DNA from 3 places in the Streptomyces sp. NPDC001536 genome. Region 1 is predicted to be linked to each of the others. Evidence: riboswitches for the same ligand, from Rfam matches in the RefSeq annotation. Region 1 holds a riboswitch; each other region holds the start of a gene.

Region 1 (7,377 bases):
ACCCCGGCCGGGTCCGGCCTGAACACGCCGACGAAACTGACGACGTACTGGTTCGGGCAGAAGACGTACAAGGACGGCGTCTCCCAGGAGACCTGCCGCAACTTCAAGCACGTCGGCTACTCCATCGCCGCCACCGCCCACATCGCCGAGACCGCCTGGCACCAGGGCGTCGACCTGTACGGCGAGGTCGAGGACCGGCTGAAGGCGGCACTGGCCCTCCACGCCCGGTACCAGTCCGGCGAACCCGCGCCCGTGTGGCTGTGCGGCGGGAAGGTGGTCCGCACCATGGGCCCGGACCTGGAGGTCGCCCTCAACCACCTGGAGGGCCGGCTCGACGTCTCCGTCCCGGCCGCCCACAAGCTCGCCGAGGAGACCCGGCCCGCCGGTACCGACAACCTGTTCGTCTCGTGGGAGACCCTGACTCACGCGGGCAACCCTGGCAGCTGAGAAAAACGCAGGTCAGAGGTGCCGCGCATAACTGTGGTGCTGAGCGTCCCGCGGATGACGTATGCTGGTTTCACCGACGCGGGGTGGAGCAGCTCGGTAGCTCGCTGGGCTCATAACCCAGAGGTCGCAGGTTCAAATCCTGTCCCCGCTACTCACGGCTCAGGGCCGGAGTCCAGTCACTGGACTCCGGCCCTGAGTGTTTCCCCCGGTCGGGCCACACCGCTCGCCCCCCGCTCCCGGTCCGGGAAACCTGGGGATGTGGATCAGCGGGCGGTGGTGGGACGGCGTGTCTCCGCCCTCTTGTGGTCACTGCCCGCCCTGCTGACCGTCGGTGGCGTCCTCTACGACGTCCTGACCCCCCGGGACTTCACCGCGATCCCCTTCTTCACCGCCGCCCCCCTGGTCGCCGCGCCCCTCTATCCGCTGCTCGGCACCGTCGTCACCGGGGCGGTGGCCCTGGCCGCCGCCTACGCCGTCCATGTGCGGTTCGGCTTCCGCATGGACGCGGACACCCTCACCGAGGTCCTCACTGTCGCCACCGTCGCGGTGCTGGCCGCCGTCCTCAACCGTGTGGTGCGCCGCGGCGACCAGCGGCTCGCCTCCCAGCGCCAGATCGCCGAGGCCGTCCAGCGGGCGGTGCTGCCCGAGCCCGAGGGCCGGATCGGCGGGTTCGACATCGCGGTGCGGTACGAGGCGGCACAGCAGGACGCCTTCATCGGCGGGGACCTGTACGCGGTGCAGGACAGCCCGCACGGGGTGCGGCTGGTGGTGGGGGACGTGCGCGGGAAGGGCATGGGGGCGGTGGCAGCGGTCGCCGTCCTCATCGGGGCGTTCCGGGAGGCCGCCGAGCAGGAGCCGACGCTGGATGCGGTCGCGCGGCGGCTGGAGCGGGCGCTGGCGCGCGAGGGCACGCGGCGCGGGGGACTCGACGTCATCGAGGGGTTCACCACCGCCGTACTCGCCGAACTGCCGCACGGCGACGGGGTCGTACGGATCCTCAACCGCGGCCATCCGCCGCCGTTGCTGCTGTGCTCCGACGGCACCGTGCGGGCGCTGCCCGCCACCGAGCCCGCGTTGCCGCTGGGCATGGGCGAGCTGGGGAGCTGGCCCGACCGTACGGAGGAGGCGGTCTTCCCGGGCGGGGCCACGCTGTTGCTGTACACCGACGGGCTGTCCGAGGCGCGGGACCGGCACGGGGAGTTCTACGATCCGGCGGCGCGGCTCGCGGGACGCGCCTTCCGTTTCCCCGGGGCGCTGCTGTCCGCGCTCGCCGCGGAGGTGCGCCGGCACACCGGGGGCGGCATGACGGACGACATGGCGCTGCTCGCCGTACGACGGCCGTGACCGCAGGGGGCAATATCACGTGGGGTGATCGGTTGAGCGCCCTCCGCATAACAACTGACATACAGTCAATACCTGTGAGTTTACTGAAGCGAGGTCAACTCGCCCGTTTTTCACCGCTCATGGACCCGTACGTCCAGCGGAAAAAGCTTAATGATCAAGCGGAACAGCTTGGAATCCACGGTCCGGGTCTATTAACGTTCGATAACGCAGCGCGGTCGTCCCAGCCGTCACAAGAGGCGGCTCCGTGCTCACGCGCTTAATCCCGCAAGGGAGCCGGGGAACCACCACCCTGGGGTGAATCGCGCGCATGCCGCCGTGGACTCACGGTCGGTATACGCGCGTAGGAGACCTTCCTGCTCCGAACCCGTCAGCTAACCCGGTAGGCGAGAAGGAAGGAAAGGAGCACGCCCACGTGGCGTCAAACCGGCCTGCCCCCGAGGCCCCGTACGTGCCGAGCCAGCGCAGCACCACCGAAGTCTTCGGCTACGGCAGCTACCACCACGACGAGGGCCCGCGCGAGGAGTGGAACCCCACCGAGGAGTCCATCCGACCGGCGCGCGGCAAGCACCGGGTCGCCAAGCAGCGCAGCGGGGGATTCGCCCGTAGCTCCACCGTCCTGGGCGTCGGTGTCATAGCCGCCGTCGGCGGGGCCGGCATGGCCAGCGCCAACACCGGCAAGCCGCCGGTCTCCATCTCGATGCCCGACCTCCCGTTCGTGTCGGACACGGACGAGGCGCCGCAGGGCTCGGCGACCGCGCTCAGCGACCTCGCCGCGGCCCCCACGGCCGGCGCTACGACCACCATGGACACGATCCAGGCCACCACCTCCGACGCCGGCGAGACGCTGCGCAACCGGATCATGGCGCAGGCCGAGAGCCAGCAGACGCAGGTCGACAACAAGGCGCAGCTGGCCACCCAGACCGCCCTCGCCGACGAGGCCGCGAAGGCCGAGGCCGCCGCGCTGAAGAAGGCCGCGGACGACGCCGCCGAGGCGAAGAAGAAGGCGGAGGCGGAGGCCGAGGAGGCCGCCGAGGCCAAGCGGCTGGCCGAGTTGGCGAAGCAGTTCACGCTGCCGACCTCCTCGTACACGATCACCTCGACCTTCATGCAGGCCGGCTCCCTGTGGTCCTCCGGCTACCACACGGGTCTCGACTTCGCCGCTCCCACGGGCACGCTCATCAAGGCGGTCCACAGCGGCACCATCACGCAGGCCGGCTGGGACGGTTCGTACGGCTACAAGACCGTCCTCACCCTCGACGACGGCACGGAGGTGTGGTTCGCCCACCAGTCGTCGATCAGCGTCAGCGTGGGCCAGAAGGTCAACACCGGTGATGTGATCGGGCGCGTGGGCGCGACCGGCAATGTCACGGGGGCGCATCTGCACCTCGAGGTCCACCCGGGTGGCGCGTCCACCGGGATCGACCCGATGGCGTGGCTGCGGAGCAAGGGCCTCAACCCCTGAGGTCTCGCGGAACTTCCTGATCCACCGGCGGCCCTGACGCACACCCCCCGACGTCAGGGCCGCCGGTTTTTGCGTCCCCTTGTTTCGGAACTCTTGCCTCCGCTTGTTTACGGGAACTTTGCGGCCGATCCGGAAGAGCGGTCTCCGCACCGGCGTTGACCTTGTACATGACTTCTCTTCGCAAGCTGGGCACGTCCGACCTCGAGGTCTTCCCGCTCTCCCTCGGCGGCAACGTCTTCGGCTGGACCGCCGACGAGACGCAGTCCTTCGCCGTGCTCGACGCCTACACGGCCGCGGGCGGCAACTTCCTCGACACGGCGGACTCGTACTCCGCCTGGGTCGACGGCAACGTCGGCGGCGAGTCCGAGACCATCATCGGCAAGTGGGTCAAGGCGCGCGGCAACCGTGACGACGTCGTGATCGCCACGAAGGTCAGCCAGCATCCCGACTTCCCGGGTCTGACGGCCTCGAACATCAAGGCGGCGGCGGACGCCTCCCTGCGCCGCCTCGGCACCGACCACATCGACCTCTACTACACCCACTTCGACAAGGTGGAGGTGCCGGTCGAGGAGATCATCGGCGCGCTCGACGAGCTGGTGAAGGCGGGCAAGGTGCGGCACATCGCCGCGTCCAACATCTCCGCCGAGCGCCTGGAGGCGTCCCTCGCGTTCTCCGAGCGCGAGGGACTGGCCCGGTACGTGGCGCTCCAGCCGCACTACAACCTGGTCTCGCGCGAGACGTACGAGGGTGAGTTGCAGGACCTGGCCGAGCGGGCCGGACTGGCCGCCGTCCCGTACTTCGCGCTGGCGTCCGGCTTCCTCACCGGCAAGTACCGCGACGGGGAGGTGGTGGAGGGTGCCCGCGCCGCCGCCGGCGCCGGCAAGCACCTGGAGACGGAACGCGGCCGCAAGGTCCTCGCCGCCCTCGACGACATCGCCGAGGCCCACCGGGTGCCGGTGGCGACGGTGGCCCTGGCCTGGCTGGCGGCCCAGCCGACGGTGACGGCGCCCATCGCGTCCGCCCGGACGGTGGAGCAGCTGCCCGCGCTGGTGAGGGTGGCGGAGGTGCGGCTGACGGAGGACGAGGTGGCACGGCTGACGGAGGCGTCGGCCTGAGGCTGGTTGCTGGGGCTGGGCCTGGGCCTGGGGCTGGGGCTGGGGCGAGGAGAGGCTGACTGGCAGATCCGTCGCCCGTCCGGAGCTCGCGACCTGCGGTTCTACGGTCCGGAGGTGGGACGGATCTGCCTATTGCCCACTCCCGAAGCCGCCGCGGACTACGACCGGTACGGGTTGTAGGCGGGGTACGGGGTTGCCGGGTAACCGTGCAGGGGCCAGTGCGAGGGCGGGATCATGACCGGGACCGGGGGTGCCGTCATACGGGCCGCGTGGTCCAGGGCGGGGCGGGCCACCTCGCGCCGTACCCACAGCTCGTGCAGCAGTTCCCGCTCCCGTACGACGAAGTCGGCGCCGGCCCGGCCGCGGCGCCCCCGGTGCCGTAGGAACGCCAGGGACGTCGCGTAGGCCTCGTACTGCGCGACCGCCCGCGCCGCCGACTTGCCGGCGTGGGCGCGGGCGTACTGGCGGGCGATCCGGCGGGCCCGCATCGAGCCGAGGGCGAAGGGCTCGGCGGGGGTGAGCCAGCCGGCGACGGCGTAGGCGGGCAGTTCCTCGCGCACGGTCCTCAGCTCGCGCTGCCGGGTCCAGATGACCAGCCAGGTCAGCAGGCCGAACGCGGGGACCATGAAGGCGGCGTACACGGCGAAGAAGCCGTACTCGCCGAAGGTCGAGGAGCCGTTCCAGATGGCGTGCATGCCCATCGCGAGCAGCAGGCCGGACAGGGGCAGGAGCACCCGCCGTACGTGGTGGCGGTCCGCCGACAGCGCCGCGATGCCGAAGCCGATGCCGGTGAGGACCGTGAACAGCGGATGCGCGAACGGCGACATGATGACGCGCACGAAGAACGTCGCGGCGGTCACCGACGCGATGCCGCTGTCGCCGGTGAGCTGGTCGGTGCCGAAGGCGGTGCCGAGGTAGAGGATGTTCTCGGTGAAGGCGAAGCCGGTGGCGGTGACGCCGGCTATCACCACGCCGTCGACGATCCCGGTGAAGTCCCGTCTGCGGAAGAGGAAGACGAGCAGGACGGCCGCGGCCTTGGCGGTCTCCTCGACGACGGGCGCTATGACGGTCGCGCCGAGGGTGTCGGCACTGGACGGATCCGCGGTCGCCGTCGCTATCCACCGGGTCGCGAAGCTGTTGGCGACGATCGCTATCAGCGCCGCCGCGCAGGCCCCCCAGGAGAACGCGAACAGCAGATTGCGCCAGGGGCCCGGCTCGACCCGGTCGAGCCAGCGGAAGGCGGCTATCAGCAGCGGCACGGGCAGGATCGCGAGCCCGAGCCCGACCAGGAACCCCTCGGTGCCGGTCTGTTCACGCACCAGGGCGAGGATGACGAGCCCGGAGAGCGCCAGCAGGGTGATCAGCGCGCCGTAGCGGACCCACTTGCGCTGCCACCAGTGCGCGTGCCGCAGCGCACCGCTGCCGGGGGGACCGGTGGGGTGCGTCGGGTACGGGGGAAAGGTGGCCACGGCATTGACCCTAACGAGTCAGGGGCGCTGCCCGCAGGCGGGCGAGGTGGTCTCGGGCGCCGGTGGGGGGTTGGTCGTCGTGCGGTTGTCGCTATTGCCCTTACTGCTGTCCTTACCGCTGTACGCGGCGGAACAACAGGTCGTTCACGACATGTCCCTTGTCCAGTCCCTGGCCCTCGAAACGGGTCAGCGGCCGGTAGTCCGGACGCGGCGCAAAACCGCCGTCGGCCTGTGTGTTCTCGAAGTCCGGGTGTGCCGTGAGCACCTCGAGCATCTGTTCGGCGTACGGCTCCCAGTCGGTGGCACAGTGCACAACGGCCCCCGGCTTCAGCCGGGTCGCGGCGAGGCTGAGGAACTCCGGCTGGATCAGCCGCCGCTTGTGGTGCCGCTTCTTGGGCCAGGGGTCGGGGAAGTAGACGCGCAGCCCGTCCAGCGAGTCCGGGGCCAGCATCTCGCGCAGCAGGATGATGGCGTCGCCGTTGCCGACGCGGACGTTGGAGAGCCCGCTCTGGTCGGCGAGGTTGAGCAGGTTGCCCTGACCGGGGGTGTGCACGTCGACGGCGAGGATGTTGGTGCCGGGGTCGGAATCCGCCATCTGCACGGTGGCCTCACCCATCCCGAACCCGATCTCGAGCACGACCGGGTTGTCGTTCCCGAACAGCTCGGTCAGGTCGAGGACCCGCTGCCCGTCGATGTCCAGCCCCCACTTGGGCCACAGTCGCTGCAACGCGTCCGCCTGCCCCGCCGTCACCCGACTCCGCCGCGGCTGGAAACTCCGGATCCGCCGCTCGAAATGCGACCCGGCCGGATCGGCCCTGGGCCCATCGGGAAAACGAGGCTCCCCCTTGGCCCGGGTATGCCGAACAGGCACACCTGGGGTGTGGGCGGGCTGGGACGCGTCGGGGGCGTTGAAGGAGTCAGACACAGTGAGGTCGATTTTACGGGGCAATCTCAGCCCGTCCGGCGTTCGAGGACGAGGGCAGCCATCCCGATGCCCCTGTCTTTCAGCCCGTCCGGCGTTCGAGGACGAGGCCCTTAGGGGCCGATGGGGGTCTGGGGGCGGAGCCCCCAGGTACCGGGGTCGAAGGGGCGGCGCCCCTGGAGGATGGGACGGGTAGGGGCGGCGGGGGCGAAAACCCCTGGAACGCGACCACCACGCACCGTCACACGCCCCCCAGCGCGGCCAACGCCCTCCTCGCCACCTCCCGCCCGATCGGCAGCGAGGCCGTCGCCGCCGGAGACGGCGCGTTCAGCACATGCACCGTCCGCGCCCCCTCCTTGATCAGAAAGTCGTCGACCAGCGTCCCGTCCCGCAACACCGCCTGCGCCCGCACCCCCGCCGCCGCCGGCACCAGATCCCCGTCCTCGACCGCCGGCAACAACCTGCGCACCGCCTCCGCGAACGCCCGCCTCGACACCGACCGCCGCAGCTCACCCGCCCCGTACCGCCAGTGCCGCCGCGCTATCCGCCACGACCCCGGCCAGGCCAGCGTCGCCCCCAGCTCCCGAGGCCGCACGACCCCCCACCCGTACCCCTCCC
Region 2 (7,377 bases), on a different contig from region 1:
CCGAGGACCCGCTCGATCACCCCGTCGGCGTGCAGATGGCGGGCCAGGTCGATGACGGCGTCGTAGAAGTGGAGCCGGAGAAGGTCCGCCCGGGCGCCGATGTCCTCGTCGTCCAGCAACCGGTCGAGGTCGAACTCGCCCTCGTACCAGGCGCCGAGCCGCTTGACCTCCTCGACGTACACCGGGCCGCCCACCGGATCCTCGGGGATGTTGCCGAGCGTCTCGAAGCCCTCCAGGAGCCAGTAGGCGTAGTTCCAGCGGACCTCGCCCTCGTCCCCCGGATACCTCTCCCGCTCGTACTGGCTCTCGGTGTTGTAGCCGATGGCCACGTACGGACGGCGATCGTCGTCGTCGACGCGCCAGATACGGAAGGACAGGGCGTACATCTCGGGCCTGAGCTCCTCGGGGAAGCGCTCAAGGACGCCGACCGCGGCCGTCCGCAGATGGTCCAGAAAGGTCTCCGGCTGATCCGTCACCCCGCGAGCATCTCACCCGCGCCGGTACGACCGTTCTCCCAGAGAGGGTGGTCGCGGCGGCGGCCCGGCGGCCGCCGACGGAACCCTGACCGAGGGGAGTTACGACCGGTAGCGGCCCAGCGTCCGCAGCCCCGGCAGTGCCCTGTCCTCGAAGTCGAACAGCGCCAGGTTCTCCCACGCGTTGCCCGAGCCCGGGTCCTGCGGGTTCCAGCCGCTGCCGGCGCGGTAGGTCCACACGCCTTCCCAGTAGCAGTAACCGAGACCCTGTCCGCCGGGGACGGCGGCGGCGAGGTCGGCGACCGCGCGCAGCCAGGCGGCCTGGCCCTCGGGGGTGGCGGGGAAGCCGGGGGTCAGCTGCGAGGGGCTGTTGAGGATGTCGTTGATGTCGTCCTCGCTGCCCAGCGTGAACGGGTACGCCGTCTCGGCGATCACGACCGGCTTGCCGTAACGGGCGGTGAGATCCGCGAAGTTGGCGGCGGCCGTCTCCAACGTGCCGTGCCAGAAGGGGTAGTAGGACTGGGCGATGATGTCGAAGTCGAGGCCGTAGGACACCGCGGTGTCGAACCACCAGCGGGACGTGCCGTTGTCGCCGCCCGAGGCGATGTGCAGCATCGTGCGGACACGCGGCGAGGTGTCGCGGGCAGCGCTCAGACCGGACTTGAGCAGCGCCGCGAGATTTCCCCAACCCCCGCCGTCACTGCCCCAGTTCTTGCCCTCGGGCCAGAGCATGCCGCCGTTGATCTCGTTGCCGACCTGCACGAGGTCGGCGGGGGTGCCCTGCCGCTTCAGGGCGCCGAGCACGTCGGCCGTGTGGTCGTAGACGGCCCGCGTCAGACCCGTGACGTCCAGGTCCGCCCACGCGGCCGGCTTCGTCTGGTGCGCCGGGTCGGCCCACGTGTCGGAGTAGTGGAAGTCGATCCAGATGCCGATGCCGGCCCGCCTCAGCCGGCGGGCGAGCGGCAGGACGCGGGCCTTGTTGTTGTAGCCGTCGACCGGGTTCACCCAGACCTTCAGCCGGGCGTGGGTGATCCCCGCGTGGGCGAGCAGCCGGACCGGGTCCTCGCGGCGGCCGTCGGCCGTGCGGTACACGGCGCCGTGGTCCTCGTTCTTGGGCAGCGAGGAGATGTCCATGGCCCGGATGTCCAGCCCCCGGCGACCCCCCGCGGAGGCGGCCGCGGGCGCCGCCCCCAGCACGGGAACGGCCAGCGCGGCGGCTCCCGCAGCGGTGAGAACACTGCGTCTACGCATGTCAGAGTCCTTTCACAGAGCAAAAACAGAGATGCCGGCTCACAGAGCAAAAACAGAGATGCCGGCTGGCAGAGCAGGAACAGAGCTGTCGGCTCGCAGAGCAAAAGCAGAGGTGTCAGCGCGGCTCGCGGAACACCTCGACCGCACCCGCCGGCACGGCGGCCCGACCGCCGTCCGGCAGCACGACCTTCACCTCGCCACCGGTGTGGTTGGCGGCGAAGCGGTACGTCCCCGACTCGCCTTCCCGTAAGACGAGTTCGACGTCCCGGGGCAGCGCGGCGGGAGTGATACCGGCGTCCGTGAGGGCCAGGTCCACCACCGCCGCCAGCCCGTCGCCGGTGAGCCGGAAGTCCAGCTGCTGGGTGGGGTTGGTGACGGTGGGCGTGGCCCGGGGTGCCTCGATCTCCTCCCAGGCGCCGTACTGCTGACCCCAAAACGCTGTGCCCCAGGCCTGGTTGAGGGCCCCGAGCGTGCCGTTGCGGTCCATCAGCCAGTGCCGGAAGGCCACCGCGCAGGTGTCGCAGAAGCAGCTCGTCACCGGAGCGCCGTACTCGTCGTGGACGTGCCACAGCACGACCGCCGGATGACGGCCGTACCGCTCGCCCAGCCGCGACGCGATCTCCCGCGAAGCCGCCCGGTAGTGAGGGTTCGAGTGGCAGATCGCCCCGCGCGCCCCGAACGTCGGCCGCACGCCCTCCCGCGTCACCGGCAGCGCCTCGGGATGCGCGCGGTAGAGCCACGCGGGCGGTACGACGGTCGGGGTCGCCAGGGCCACGCCGATGCCAGCGTCGTGGAGCATGCCGATGATCCGGTCCAGCCGCGCGAAGTCGTACGCCCCGCGCCGGGGCTCCATCCGCGCCCACGCGAAGACGCCGAACGAGACCAGCGTGACACCGGCCGCCCGCATCAGCCGTACGTCCTCCTCCCGCGCCTCCTCCGGCCACTGCTCGGGGTTGTAGTCACCCCCGAAAGCGAGCGTCTGACCGTCGTACGGCATAGGTGGACTCCCAGGGGATCGGCAAGGAGACGTCTCGATATCTGTGATCGTGCACAGCATCGAGAGCGTCTGACATCCGCGAGCAACAAGTAGGTAACCCGACGGCACCTTCCTTGACAAGGGGTTGAAACGCTTCTCTGCTGTGCACGATCACAGAGCCGATCGGCGTTCGCGCGCAGCCCCTCGTGCGGCGGTTCCGACGACGACGCCGGCGACGACGACTCCGGGAACAGCGAGCCGGTCAAGCTGACCGACGCACCGACGCGGTCTACGCGATCCCGCAGGACTCCGGGCCGCTGATGTTCTACTACCGCGAGGACCTCTTCCGGCAGTACGGACTCAGCGTCCCGAAGACCTGGACGGAGTTCGCGGAGACGATCCGGGCCGCCAAGAAGGCCTTGCCGAACGCCTCCTTGACCACCTTCTCCTCCAACGACCCCTTCTGTGGGCCGGGTTGGCCCAGCAGGTCGGCGCCAAGTGGTGGACCGTCGACAGCGGCGCCCAGTGGACGTTCGCCATCGACGACGCCGCGACCGAGCAGGTCACCGAGTTCTGATCGCGCTGTTCCTGGCGATCCAGCGCTTCTGGTCGCTGGATCTGCTGAGGGGCTCGATCGAGACGTGACGGGGCCTTGTTGTTGACCGAACCCGGGGAGAAGCTCTTCGAGGATCCCGACTTCAGTGTCCTGGCGGGGGTGGTCCCGCCGACGGAACCGGTGGTGCGGGATTCCACTTGAGCGCGGAACCGGAGCGGCGGTCAACGCATGTGAAGGCTGCGCCCGTCCGGTTCGCGTCGAGTCGATGGGGGAAACCATCCGTATTCTCTGATCATGGCCGCACCCACCGCATATTCACTCGTCGCCACTGACCTGGACGGAACCCTGCTCCGGGGCGACGACACACTCTCCGACCGTTCGCTCGCCGCGCTCGCGCGGGTGGCGGAGGCCGGGGCCCGGCATCTGGTGGTGACCGGCCGGCCGGCCCCGAGAGTGCGGCCGCTCCTCGACGACCTGGGCAGTACGGGGCTCGCGGTGTGCGGGCAGGGCGCGCAGGTGTACGACGCCGGCGCGGACCGTCTGCTGTGGTCGGTCACCCTGGACCGGGAGCTGGCCGAGACCGCGCTCGGCAAGATCGAGGCCGAGGTCGGGCAGGTCTACGCCGCCGTGGACCAGGACGGCGTCGACGGACTCACCCTCATCGAGCCGGGGTACCTGATGCCGCACCCCACCCTGCCCGCGGTCCGGGTCGACCGCCGCGACGACCTGTGGTGCGAGCCCATCAGCAAGGTCCTGCTCCGCCACCCCGCCCTGTCCGACGACGAGTTGGCGGCAACGGCCCGCGGAGTCGTCGGTTCCCTCGCGACGGTGACGATGTCGGGCCCCGGCACCGTCGAACTCCAGCCATGCGGCATCACCAAGGCGACGGGCCTCGCCCTCGCCGCCGACCACTTGGGCCTCGGCCCGGAACACACCATCGCCTTCGGCGACATGCCCAACGACATCCCCATGTTCGACTGGGCCTCCCACGGCGTAGCCATGGCCAACGCCCACCCCGAACTCAAGGCGGTAGCCGACGAGGTGACGTTGTCGAACGAGGACGACGGCATCGCGGTCGTCCTGGAGAGGCTGTTCCAGGAAAACCTGCTCGGGAACGGGGTCCGGTGAAGATCGACCTGACGGACGACCAGGCACTCGTCCTGTCCGACTGGCTCGATCGGGTCATGCACCGCAGGGAGTTCTCGGCGGTCGTCGACGATCGTGCCGTCTGGTCCCCGCTGTTGCGCATCAGCGGGTCGCTGGAGACACAGCTCTCGTCGATCCTCGATGCCTCGTACGGCGAGCAACTGGAAGCGGCCCGCCGACGGTTGATCGGCGAGCTGGGCGACTTCGGTGAGCCGCCCAGCGGTCGCTCGTCCTAGTACGCGCCCCACACGTTGTCGATCGACCCGTACCGCTGCGCCGCGTAGTTGCAGGCCGCGGTGATGTTGGCGACCGGGTCGTACGGGTCCCAGGAGGTGCCCGAGACGTGGTACGCCTGGAAGGTGGGGTCGATGACCTGGAGGAGGCCCTTGGAGGGGGTGCCGGCGGCGGCGTTGGAGTCCCAGTTGTTGATGGCGTAGGGGTTGCCGGAGGACTCGCGGATGATGTTGCGGTAGATGCCGTCGTACGACCCCGGGATGCCGTTCTGGGCCATGACCTGGAGCGAGGCCCGGATCCAGCCGTCGAGGGTGTTGGAGTAGCCCAGCGAGGTGGCCGTGGCCACGGTCGGGGTGGCCGCGGAGGCGCTGGTCGCGCCGATGACCGGGAGCGCGAGCACGGCGATACCGGTGCCGGCGACGGCGAGCTTGCGGGCGAGACGGGACGTTCTGGTGCGACGGTGAGCGGCAGCAGGCATGACGTTTCCTCTCCGGCGCCTGCGAGGTGAGCTGTCGGGTTCGGGCGGGAGCTGCCCGGCCGGGCCGCCGTACGGCGACACGACTTCACCCCAAGCCGGTCCGTTATGTCCAGAACTATGTCCTGAACGCACGGTTCGGCGACTTACCTGGTTCCCCCGCTCCTGCCGTGAGTTCTCGTAGGTGAGCGGTCTTCGGGCGGCGGCAGGATTCGGCGTTCCGCCCGGCCGGGAACGTATGCGAGAGCACATGTCCGGAACAAGTACCGGATTCACACAACACACCCATTGACCTTGGTCTGAGGCGTATGGGGTGCTTGATCCTTTGCGGACGTCAATCGCCAACTGGCGTTTCGGGCAAGGCGGATCGGCGGACGTGATCACACAGTCCGCTCACAGGAGGCAGTGACTCAAGTCACGGAGATGAAATGTGGCCGCAAATCGGGCAATTGTCCTCAACCGGCTGTTCTCGGAATCCTCTTCTCCCACGTCCGGTGGAAAACCACCTCGCCGCCCTCCGTGCAGACCACCTCGTTGACGGCGAGGAAGAATTCCGCCCCGTCACAGGTGATCTCCGAGCGCGTCCGGACCGTCGTGTCCCAGGCCGGCTCCGGCCGGTGCAGCCGGATCGACCAGTCCGAGCGGGTGCGCGCCGACAGCGGGTCCGTCTCGTCGATCGTGTACGTCTCCAGCGCGTCCTCGGTGAACTCCAGACCGTCCGGGTACACGCGCGTGCCGCCGTACCGGGGGTCGACCTCCAGGCGCCGCTCACCCTTGGCGACATCGCGTACGACCAGCCGCTCGGGGCGCGGTTCGTCCAGCGTGGCGGGGAAGTTGACGCCGAGCGGCGCGGACTGCTCGGGCTCCTCGAAGGCGATCTCGCCCGCCGACTCACGGAACCGCACCGGAAGTTCGAGGAAGCTCCCCGCCGGCTCCAGCGCGAACCCCGCCGCGGAGTCGGCCTGCGGCCAGATCCACGGCCAGTACGCGGAGGAGACGGCGAGCCGGATGCGGTGCCCGGGCGGGAAGGCGTGCCCGATGCCGTTCAGCTCGAACGCCACCTCCTCGGTGGCCCCCGGCTCCCACGGCACCGCCCGGTCCCGCCCGTGCCGCGCCGAAAGGTTCAGCACACCCCGGGTGACCAGCGTCGACGAACCGTCCGGCGCCACATCGCAGAGCCGGGCCACGACCTGCCCGCGCGGCACCTCCGAGGTCAGCCGCAGCCGTACCCGCGGCCGCCCCAGCACCCACGTCTCCTCACCCACCGCGAACTCGAAGCAGGCCGAGCGGGCGTCCTCCTCCCGCTGGTCCGGCGGCAGATCCGCGTCGTTCCCGAAGGGGAAGAAGCGCCCGGCGTCCACGCCCGTGTGCTGCGGGGAACGCACCAGCACGGGGGCGCCCTGAAGGCCGTAGGAGACCGTCGTGACGTGCGGTGAGGGCCAGGCCGGCTCACCGACCCAGCGGCCGGGGAGCGTCTCGTACACCGTGGCCGGGGGATGCGAGTCGCTGACGTAGGCCCGCAGCAGCGGCTCGCGCATGACGCCGGTGTCCACGCCCTTCAGATGGTGGTCCCACCAGCGCAGGGTCTCCTGGAGGAAGCCGATCGCCGGCCCTGGCGGCAGGCCGCGGTCGGGGTACTGGTGGGACCAGGGGCCGATGAGTCCTCGTACGCGATCGGCCGGCAGATGCTCGACCAGCCGCAGGACCGTGTCGCGGTACGGGTCGTGCCAGCCGCCCACCGCCAGGACCGCCGCGTCGATGGCGCCGTAGTCCTCGCAGACGCTGCCGTGGCGCCAGTAGTCGTCGCGGGTCTGGTGGGCCAGCCAGGTGTGCAGGAACGGCTCGATCCGCTCCAGGCGCTTGAGCCACATGTCCCGCCAGTCCGGGCCCGCGTACCGCGGGTCCGGCGGACGCGACACGAAGGCGAGCATGGTCGCCGCCCAGGCGTGCATGTCGACCGCGAGGACGGAACCTCCCATGTAGTGCACGTCGTTGTCATAGCGGTCGTCCGTCGAGCAGACCGTGACGACCGCCTTGAGCGGCTCGGGCGCGAGGGCCGCGATCTGGAGGGAGTTGAAGCCGCCCCAGGAGATGCCGAACATGCCGACCTTGCCGCTGCACCAGGGCTGTGCCGCCAGCCAGTTGACCACCTCGACCCCGTCGGCCAGCTCGGTCGCCGAGTACTCGTCCGTCGGCATGCCCTCGCTGTTGCCGTGCCCGCGGATGTCCACGCGCACGGAGGCGTACCCGTGGCCCGCGTACCAGG
Region 3 (7,377 bases), on a different contig from region 1:
GCAAGCGGTTCGCGCTGCCCGGCGCGCGCGTGGTGATCCACCAGCCGTCCCTGCCCCAGCCGGTGGAGGGACAGGCCAGCGATCTGGCCATTCAGGCCGAGGAGTTGGCGCGCGTCCGGTTCCGCCTGGAGGAGATGCTCGTACGTCACACCGGGCGCACCCACGAGCAAGTCACCGCGGACATCGAGCGGGACAAGATCCTGGACGCCCAAGAAGCCGTGGAGTACGGCCTGGTGGACCGGATCGTCCCCAGCCGCAAGGCCTCGCGCACCGCGCCCGGCGCCCGGTGAGCGGGCGATGCTGCCACCGGAGCTGCCTCCGCTGCCCGCTCTGACGCGCGCCGAGGGCGAACTGATCGACCGTTATCTCGAGGTGGTCGACCTGCTCGGCCGTATCAACCCGGCGCACCACGGTGACACCTACCGCGGACTGCGGGCCGCCCAGGCGCTGGTGGCGAAGGCGGCCGAGCTGCGCGACGCGCTGGCGACCATGCATCAGCGCGACGAGACCGAGGTGCACGCCATGACCCTGGCGCGGGCGCTGCGGGTGCTCGACGGCGAGCGGCGCACGGCCCGGGTCACGGTGCCGCCGCACTCCGACAGTTGACGTGACGGCGACCGGCCCGGCGCGCCCGACCGCGTGGCGAGGCGTCCGGACCGGCGTTGAAACGCACCAAACGGTGTACCCCCGTTTGGAGTAGACGCCCCTCCTTTGACAGGGCCGTCGAGGTTGCGCAACGCGCGTAGCCCGACTCCGGAATGAGTACCTCCGTCGCTGGTCCGAGGGTCCTCGACCCTGTCGACGCTCCCTCGAACAGTCGAGTGTCCACCCGAACGGGTGAGTGGTGAGTAACACCACAAATCCCCGATTCCATTGGGTTTTTCGGCGTGGAGTACGTGAAGATCCCTGTCTGACGACAAGACCCCGCCACAACGGCGGGGCGATCCGGGCGGACGCCGAGTCCTGCCGCCGCACGGATGACCGGTCGACAGGAGTGGATCGGCAGGAGTGGAGGACCCAAGCACGACGGGTCGCCGGAACGGCTGTCAACAGCCGTCCCGAGCAGCCCTTGGGGTGAAGCCGCAGTATGCGGCCGGGCAACTTCGCCAGCCCGAATCCGACAGGTCATCCTTCACAGGCGGCTGACGAAGGGTTGCGCATGTCTGCGCTCAATCGTGTCCCGTCGCTCATGGCCCGGGCCGGTACGGCCTCGGCTCTCACCATCGCCGCAGTGGGCGGCTCTCTCGTGGTCCCGGGCGTCGCATCCGACGCCGAGGCCGCGACACCGGCGACGAAGGCACTTCAGGTCGCTGCCTCCAAAAAGGGCTCCCCTTACAAGTGGGGCGCCGCGGGGCCGCACCGGTTCGACTGCTCAGGGCTCACGCTCTACTCGTTCAAGAAGGCCGGCAAAAGCCTGCCTCGTACGGCGGCCCAGCAGTACAACAAGACCCGCCATATCTCCGCGGGGAACCGCAAGGCCGGAGACCTCGTGTTCTTCCACTCCGGCTCCAGCGTGTACCACGTCGGCATCTATGCCGGGAAGGGGAAGATCTGGCACTCCCCGAAGAGCGGGGAGGTCGTGAAGCTGCAGAAGATCTGGACCAAGAGCGTCTGGTACGGCCGGGTCAAGTGACCCACCCCGCGGGGATGTCGGCGACCTGACCCGCCGTCACCCTCGCAGCCGGCCGTGACGCCCTGAGAGGCGCCTCCGTTCTCGGAGGCGCCTCTCTACGGCTCCTGCTGCCCCGCCGCGGAGAGCGGCTCCGCCGGTACCGTCCACGGGAGTTCGATGGAGACGGTCTTGCCGCCCTCGCGGGTGGGCCGGACTCTCAGCTTGCCGCCGCACTCCGCGGTCAGCCAGCGGATGATGACCATGCCGCGGCCGTTGTCCTGCTGGACGGCGGCCGGCAGCCGTTTGGGGAATCGCGGATGACTGTCGGTGACCCCGATGCGCAGTTGTTCGTCACGGTCGAGCTGGATGTCCACCGTGAAGGTGGGTGACTGTCCGAAGGTGTGCTGTACGGCGTTGGTGGCGAGTTCGGAGACGATGAGCCGGATCGTCTCGGCCGCTTCCGTGTCCGCCGGCAGACCCCATTCCGCCAGGGTGCCGATGACGTACGTGCGGGCCGCGGAGACCGAGGCGGGATCGCTCGGCAGAGTGACGGATGCTTCCAGATGGTCTGCCATGGCGACGTCGTCCCTTTCCCACGGGACCGCAGTCCGACACGGAGCGGATGGTTCGAGTACGGTCCCGGACTGGTGCTTCATCGCCAGACTGCCATTACCCGGCCGGTCACGGTGCCGATCCACCAAGATATGCATATATCTGTCGCTCGAAGCGGTGAACTCTCCGACGGAAGACCGTATTTGGGCGGCTCGGAAGGAGTAAGGAGTAGCCCATGCAGCACGGTCCCGCGGTACGCCGCCGGAAACTGGGCGCCGAACTGCGTGCGTTGCGCACCGGTGCGGGGCTCACCAGTGGTGAGGCGGCCCGGCTGGTGGGCTGGCACCAGTCGAAGGTGAGCCGGATCGAGACCGGCGCCAGCGGGGTGAAACCGGCCGACGTGCGGTTACTGCTGGACGCCTACGCGGTGCACGATACCCAACTACGGGAGTTGCTCCTGGTGTTGGCGGGCTCCGACGAGGGCGGCGGACGGCACCACTGGTGGCACCAGTACCGCGGGGTACTGCCACCGACGTATCGCGACTTCATCAGTCTGGAGTCCCAGGCCAGTGCGATGCGCACGCTGGAGACCTCCGTGGTGCCCGGGCTGTTGCAGACGCCGGAGTACGCGCGCGCGGTGACCCGGGCCGCGGTGAACGGGCTCGGCACGGAGCCGGACGAGCGGCTCGACGCGCTGGTGGAGGTCCGGCTGGCCAGGCAGGACGTGCTGCGGGCCGAACCGCCGCTGAGGCTGAGCGCGGTGCTGGACGAGGCGGTGCTGCGCCGGGACATCGGCGGGCCCGACGTCATGGCGCGACAGCTGCGGCGGCTCATCGAGGCGGCCCGGCTGCCCCAGGTCAGGATTCAGGTGCTGCCGTTCGCCGCGGGGGCCCACATCGGCATCACGGGGCCTTTCGTAATCTTCTCATTTTCGAGCACATCTGATCTGGACGTGGTTGTTCTCGACCACTTGACGAGTAGCCTCTACCTCGAGCGGAAAGAAGACCTCCAGGCCTATAGCGAGGCCTTCAACGCCCTTCAGATCCACGCCCTTTCGCCCGAGGACTCGTTGGATTACATCGCCGGGATAGGTGACGGCGCGTAAGGAGGCACCATGTCCGCAATGCCTCGGAACGTACCTTCCAGTACCGATCTGCACCCTGTGCGGTGGCTGCGCAGCAGCTACAGCACAGGCGCCAACAACTGTGTCGAGACGGCTCGGCCGCGCACCGGTCCAGGGACCGGACTGCTCGCCGTGCGCGACTCCAAGAACCCGTCCGGACCCGCGCTGCTCTTCTCCCCCGGGAGCTGGGCGGAGTTCACGGCCGCGTTCTGACCCCTTCCGCCCCGAGCACGGCCGTGTCACGCCGACTCATGGTCGTGTCTCACCGATCACACGTACAGCGCGTTCGATCTGCGCCTCGGAGAGGTCCGCGCGGGCGGTCAGCCTGAGCCGTGAGATGCCGTCGGGCACGGAAGGGGGACGGAAGCAGCCCACGGCCAGACCCGCGGTACGGCAGTCCGCCGCCCACTGCACGGCCTCCTCCGGGGACGGCGCGCGCACGGAGACGACCGCGGCGTCCGGGCGTACCGCCTCGTGACCCGCGGCGGTCAGCCGTGCGTGCAGTTCGGCGGCCACCTCGCGGGCCCGCGACGCGCGCGCGGGCTCGCGGCGCAGCAGCCGCAGTGCCGCGAGGGCCGCTCCCGCCGCCGCGGGGGCGAGCCCGGTGTCGAAGATGAAGGTCCGGGCCGCGTTCACCAGGTGGTCGATCACCCGGGCGGGACCGAGGACGGCGCCGCCCTGGCTGCCGAGCGACTTGGACAGCGTGACCGTCACGACGACGTCGTCGGCGCCCGCGAGTCCCGCCGCGTGCGGGGCGCCGCGGCCGCCGTCGCCGAGCACGCCGAGGCCGTGGGCGTCGTCGACCAGCAGCCCCGCGCCACGCTCCCGGCATGCCTCGGCGAGCGCGGCCAGGGGGGCGGCGTCGCCGTCCACCGAGAAGACGGTGTCGGAGACGACGACCGCGGGGCCCCCGTGCGTCTGGAGCGCCTTGCGCACGGCCTCGGGATCGGCGTGGCCGACGACCTGTGTCGTGGCGCGCGCCAGCCGGCAGCCGTCGATCAGCGAGGCGTGGTTGCCGGCGTCGGAGACGATCAGTGAGCCGTGCGGGGCCAGCGCGGTGACCGCGGCGAGATTGGCCGCGTAGCCGGAGGAGAAGACGAGGGCCGCCTCGAAACCGCAGTATTCGGCCAGCTCGACTTCCAGCTGACTGTGGAGCTCGGTGGTGCCGGTGACGAGTCGAGATCCGGTGGAGCCTCCGCCCCAGGTCCGGGCGGCCCGCGCGGCGCCCTCGGTGACCTCGGGGTGGCGGGCCAGACCCAGGTAGTCGTTGCTCGCCAGGTCCAGGAGCGGGGAGTCGGCGGGGCGGGGCCGCAGGGTGCGTACGAGTCCGGCGCGCCGGCGCAGCAGCGCCTGCTCGTCGATCCAGCCGAACGCCATGGGTCCTCCGAGGGTTTTGTAGGCAGCGAACAGACACTAGTGGGACGAGCAGCCACCCACTGTGTGGCAATACCCACACAGTGAATGGCCGCTGTTGTACGAACTCTCCTTGGCCCAAGACGGCTCCTTAGGACAGGATCAGTTTTCATGGACCTGCTGAACACGCTGGTGGACAAGGGGCTTCGGCGCGAGCTGCCGACCCGCGAGGAAGCACTCGCCGTCCTCGCCACCTCCGACGACGACCTGCTCGATGTGGTGGCCGCGGCCGGGAAGGTGCGCCGGCACTGGTTCGGCCGACGGGTGAAACTGAACTACCTCGTCAACCTCAAGTCCGGCTTGTGTCCCGAGGACTGCTCCTACTGCTCGCAGCGCCTCGGCTCGACGGCCGGGATCCTGAAGTACACGTGGCTCAAACCGGACGAGGCCTCCAAGGCCGCCGCGGCCGGACTCGCGGGCGGTGCCAAGCGGGTCTGTCTGGTGGCGAGCGGCCGCGGGCCGACGGACCGGGACGTGGACCGGGTCGCGGGCACGATCAAGGCGATCAAGGACCAGAACGAAGGCGTCGAGGTGTGCGCCTGCCTCGGTCTGCTCTCCGACGGCCAGGCCGAGCGGCTGCGCGAGGCGGGCGCCGACGCCTACAACCACAACCTCAACACGTCCGAGGCGACGTACGGCGAGATCACGACCACGCACACCTACGCCGACCGCGTGGACACCGTGCAGAAGGCGCACGCGGCCGGTCTGTCGGCGTGCTCGGGTCTCATCGCCGGTATGGGTGAGTCGGACGAGGACCTCATCGACGTGGTCTTCTCGCTGCGCGAGCTGGACCCGGACTCGGTGCCGGTCAACTTCCTGATCCCCTTCGAGGGCACTCCGCTGGCCAAGGAGTGGAACCTCACCCCGCAGCGCTGTCTGCGCATCCTGGCCATGGTCCGGTTCGTGTGCCCGGACGTCGAGGTGCGCATCGCGGGCGGCCGCGAGGTCCATCTGCGCAGCATGCAGCCCCTCGCCCTGAACCTGGCCAACTCGATCTTCCTCGGCGACTACCTCACCAGCGAGGGCCAGGCCGGCAAGGCCGACCTGGAGATGATCGCGGACGCCGGGTTCGAGGTGGAGGGCGCGGGCGAGGTGACGCTGCCGCAGCACCGGGCGGACGTGGCCGCCGCCGGGGGCGGGTGCGGCTCGCACGAGAGCGCGGGCTGCGGCTCCCACGAAGGCGCGGGGTGCGGCTCCCATGAGAGTGCCGGGTGCGGCTCCGTGTGCGGCTCGGCGGCCGAGCCGGCCGTGAGCGAGCCGGCGGCGAGTGAGGCCCGTACGGACCTGGTCGCCGTACGCCGTCGTGGTGCCGGAACGGACCTCGCGCCCAATGCCTGAGCTGCCCGTGTCCGAGCTGCTGGAGCTCGACCGGCGGCATGTCTGGCATCCGTACGGCCCGATGCCGGGCCGCGCCGAGCCGCTCGTCGTGGAGTCGGCGAGCGGGGTGCGGCTTCGCCTCGCCGACGGCTCGGGCGAGCTCGTGGACGGGATGTCGTCCTGGTGGTCGGCCATCCACGGCTACAACCACCCGGTGCTCAACGAGGCCGCGCGCGAACAGCTGGGGCGGATGAGCCATGTGATGTTCGGCGGGCTCACCCATGAGCCCGCCGTACGGCTCGCGAAACTCCTTGTCGACATGTCGCCCGACGGTCTGGAGCATGTCTTCCTCGCCGACTCCGGGTCGGTGTCGGTCGAGGTCGCGGTGAAGATGTGCCTGCAGTACTGGCGGTCGCTGGGCCGCCCCGGCAAGCAGCGGCTGCTGACCTGGCGCGGCGGCTACCACGGCGACACCTGGCAGCCGATGTCGGTGTGCGACCCCGAGGGCGGGATGCACGAGCTGTGGACCGGCGTGCTCCAGCGCCAGGTGTTCGTGGGGCCTCCGCCGGCCGAGTACGAGGAGTCGTACGCCGAGGAGCTGCGCTCGGCGATCGCGCGGCACGCCGACGAGCTGGCCGCGGTGATCGTGGAGCCCGTGGTGCAGGGCGCGGGCGGGATGCGGTTCCACTCCCCCGCCTATCTGCGGGTGCTGCGGGAGGCGTGCGACGCGCACGACGTGCTGCTGGTGTTCGACGAGATCGCGACCGGCTTCGGGCGTACGGGCGCGCTGTTCGCGGCGGGGCACGCGGCGGTGACGCCGGATGTGATGTGCGTGGGCAAGGCGCTGACCGGCGGCTATCTGACGATGGCGGCGACGCTGTGCACATCGAGGGTGGCCGACGGCATCTCGCGGGGCGAGGTCCCGGTGCTCGCGCACGGCCCCACCTTCATGGGCAATCCGCTCGCCGCAGCCGTGGCCTGCGCCTCGATCGAGCTGCTGCTCGGCCAGGACTGGCTCGCGGAGGTCAAGCGGATCGAGGCGGGCCTGCGGGAGGGTCTGGCGCCGGCCCTTGAGCTGCCGGGTGTGCGGGACGTACGGGTCCTCGGGGCGATCGGCGTGGTTCAGCTCGACCACCCGGTGGACATGAGGGCCGCCACGGAGGCGGCGGTGCGCGAGGGCGTGTGGCTGCGGCCGTTCCGCGACCTGGTCTACACGATGCCCCCGTATGTCACGGGGGACGCTGATGTGGCACGGATCGCGCGCGCGGTGTGCGCGGCGGCCCGGGAAGGATGACATGTCGGTACTGGTGATCACGGGTACGGGCACGGAGGTCGGCAAGACCGTGGCCACCGCCGCGAT

The links. Region 1 has a riboswitch for cyclic di-AMP ahead of ACFY0U_RS12780 (M23 family metallopeptidase). Riboswitches for the same ligand answer to the same signal wherever they lie in the genome.
Region 2: it holds a riboswitch for cyclic di-AMP, as region 1 does, so the genes downstream of both, ACFY0U_RS38690 (transglycosylase SLT domain-containing protein) here and ACFY0U_RS12780 (M23 family metallopeptidase) in region 1, are expected to answer to the same signal.
Region 3: it holds a riboswitch for cyclic di-AMP, as region 1 does, so the genes downstream of both, ACFY0U_RS32130 (C40 family peptidase) here and ACFY0U_RS12780 (M23 family metallopeptidase) in region 1, are expected to answer to the same signal.

The regions. Positions count from the first base shown of each region.
Region 1 is NZ_JBIAVQ010000003.1:823,788-831,164, forward strand. It holds gene ACFY0U_RS12765 (alginate lyase family protein) at 1-447, shown strand, start outside; tRNA gene ACFY0U_RS12770 (tRNA-Met) at 525-598, shown strand; gene ACFY0U_RS12775 (PP2C family protein-serine/threonine phosphatase) at 706-1,791, shown strand; cyclic di-AMP (ydaO/yuaA leader) riboswitch at 2,035-2,192, shown strand; gene ACFY0U_RS12780 (M23 family metallopeptidase) at 2,204-3,253, shown strand; gene ACFY0U_RS12785 (aldo/keto reductase) at 3,421-4,368, shown strand; gene ACFY0U_RS12790 (PrsW family intramembrane metalloprotease) at 4,527-5,837, opposite strand; gene trmB (tRNA (guanosine(46)-N7)-methyltransferase TrmB) at 5,950-6,762, opposite strand; gene lhgO (L-2-hydroxyglutarate oxidase) at 7,001-7,377, opposite strand, start outside.
Region 2 is NZ_JBIAVQ010000019.1:51,483-58,859, forward strand. It holds gene ACFY0U_RS38655 (hypothetical protein) at 1-476, opposite strand, end outside; gene ACFY0U_RS38660 (arabinogalactan endo-beta-1,4-galactanase) at 576-1,724, opposite strand; gene ACFY0U_RS38665 (Beta-galactosidase C-terminal domain) at 1,840-2,043, opposite strand; partial or broken gene ACFY0U_RS38670 (beta-galactosidase) at 2,056-2,721, opposite strand; partial or broken gene ACFY0U_RS38675 (extracellular solute-binding protein) at 2,976-3,274, shown strand; gene ACFY0U_RS38680 (HAD family hydrolase) at 3,551-4,384, shown strand; gene ACFY0U_RS38685 (hypothetical protein) at 4,381-4,638, shown strand; gene ACFY0U_RS38690 (transglycosylase SLT domain-containing protein) at 4,635-5,114, opposite strand; cyclic di-AMP (ydaO/yuaA leader) riboswitch at 5,116-5,312, opposite strand; gene ACFY0U_RS38695 (CocE/NonD family hydrolase) at 5,567-7,377, opposite strand, start outside.
Region 3 is NZ_JBIAVQ010000013.1:230,106-237,482, forward strand. It holds gene ACFY0U_RS32120 (ATP-dependent Clp protease proteolytic subunit) at 1-290, shown strand, start outside; gene ACFY0U_RS32125 (hypothetical protein) at 298-606, shown strand; cyclic di-AMP (ydaO/yuaA leader) riboswitch at 945-1,156, shown strand; gene ACFY0U_RS32130 (C40 family peptidase) at 1,160-1,633, shown strand; gene ACFY0U_RS32135 (ATP-binding protein) at 1,729-2,187, opposite strand; gene ACFY0U_RS32140 (helix-turn-helix domain-containing protein) at 2,400-3,269, shown strand; gene ACFY0U_RS32145 (DUF397 domain-containing protein) at 3,279-3,500, shown strand; gene ACFY0U_RS32150 (8-amino-7-oxononanoate synthase) at 3,537-4,664, opposite strand; gene bioB (biotin synthase BioB) at 4,812-6,038, shown strand; gene ACFY0U_RS32160 (adenosylmethionine--8-amino-7-oxononanoate transaminase) at 6,031-7,311, shown strand; gene bioD (dethiobiotin synthase) at 7,313-7,377, shown strand, end outside.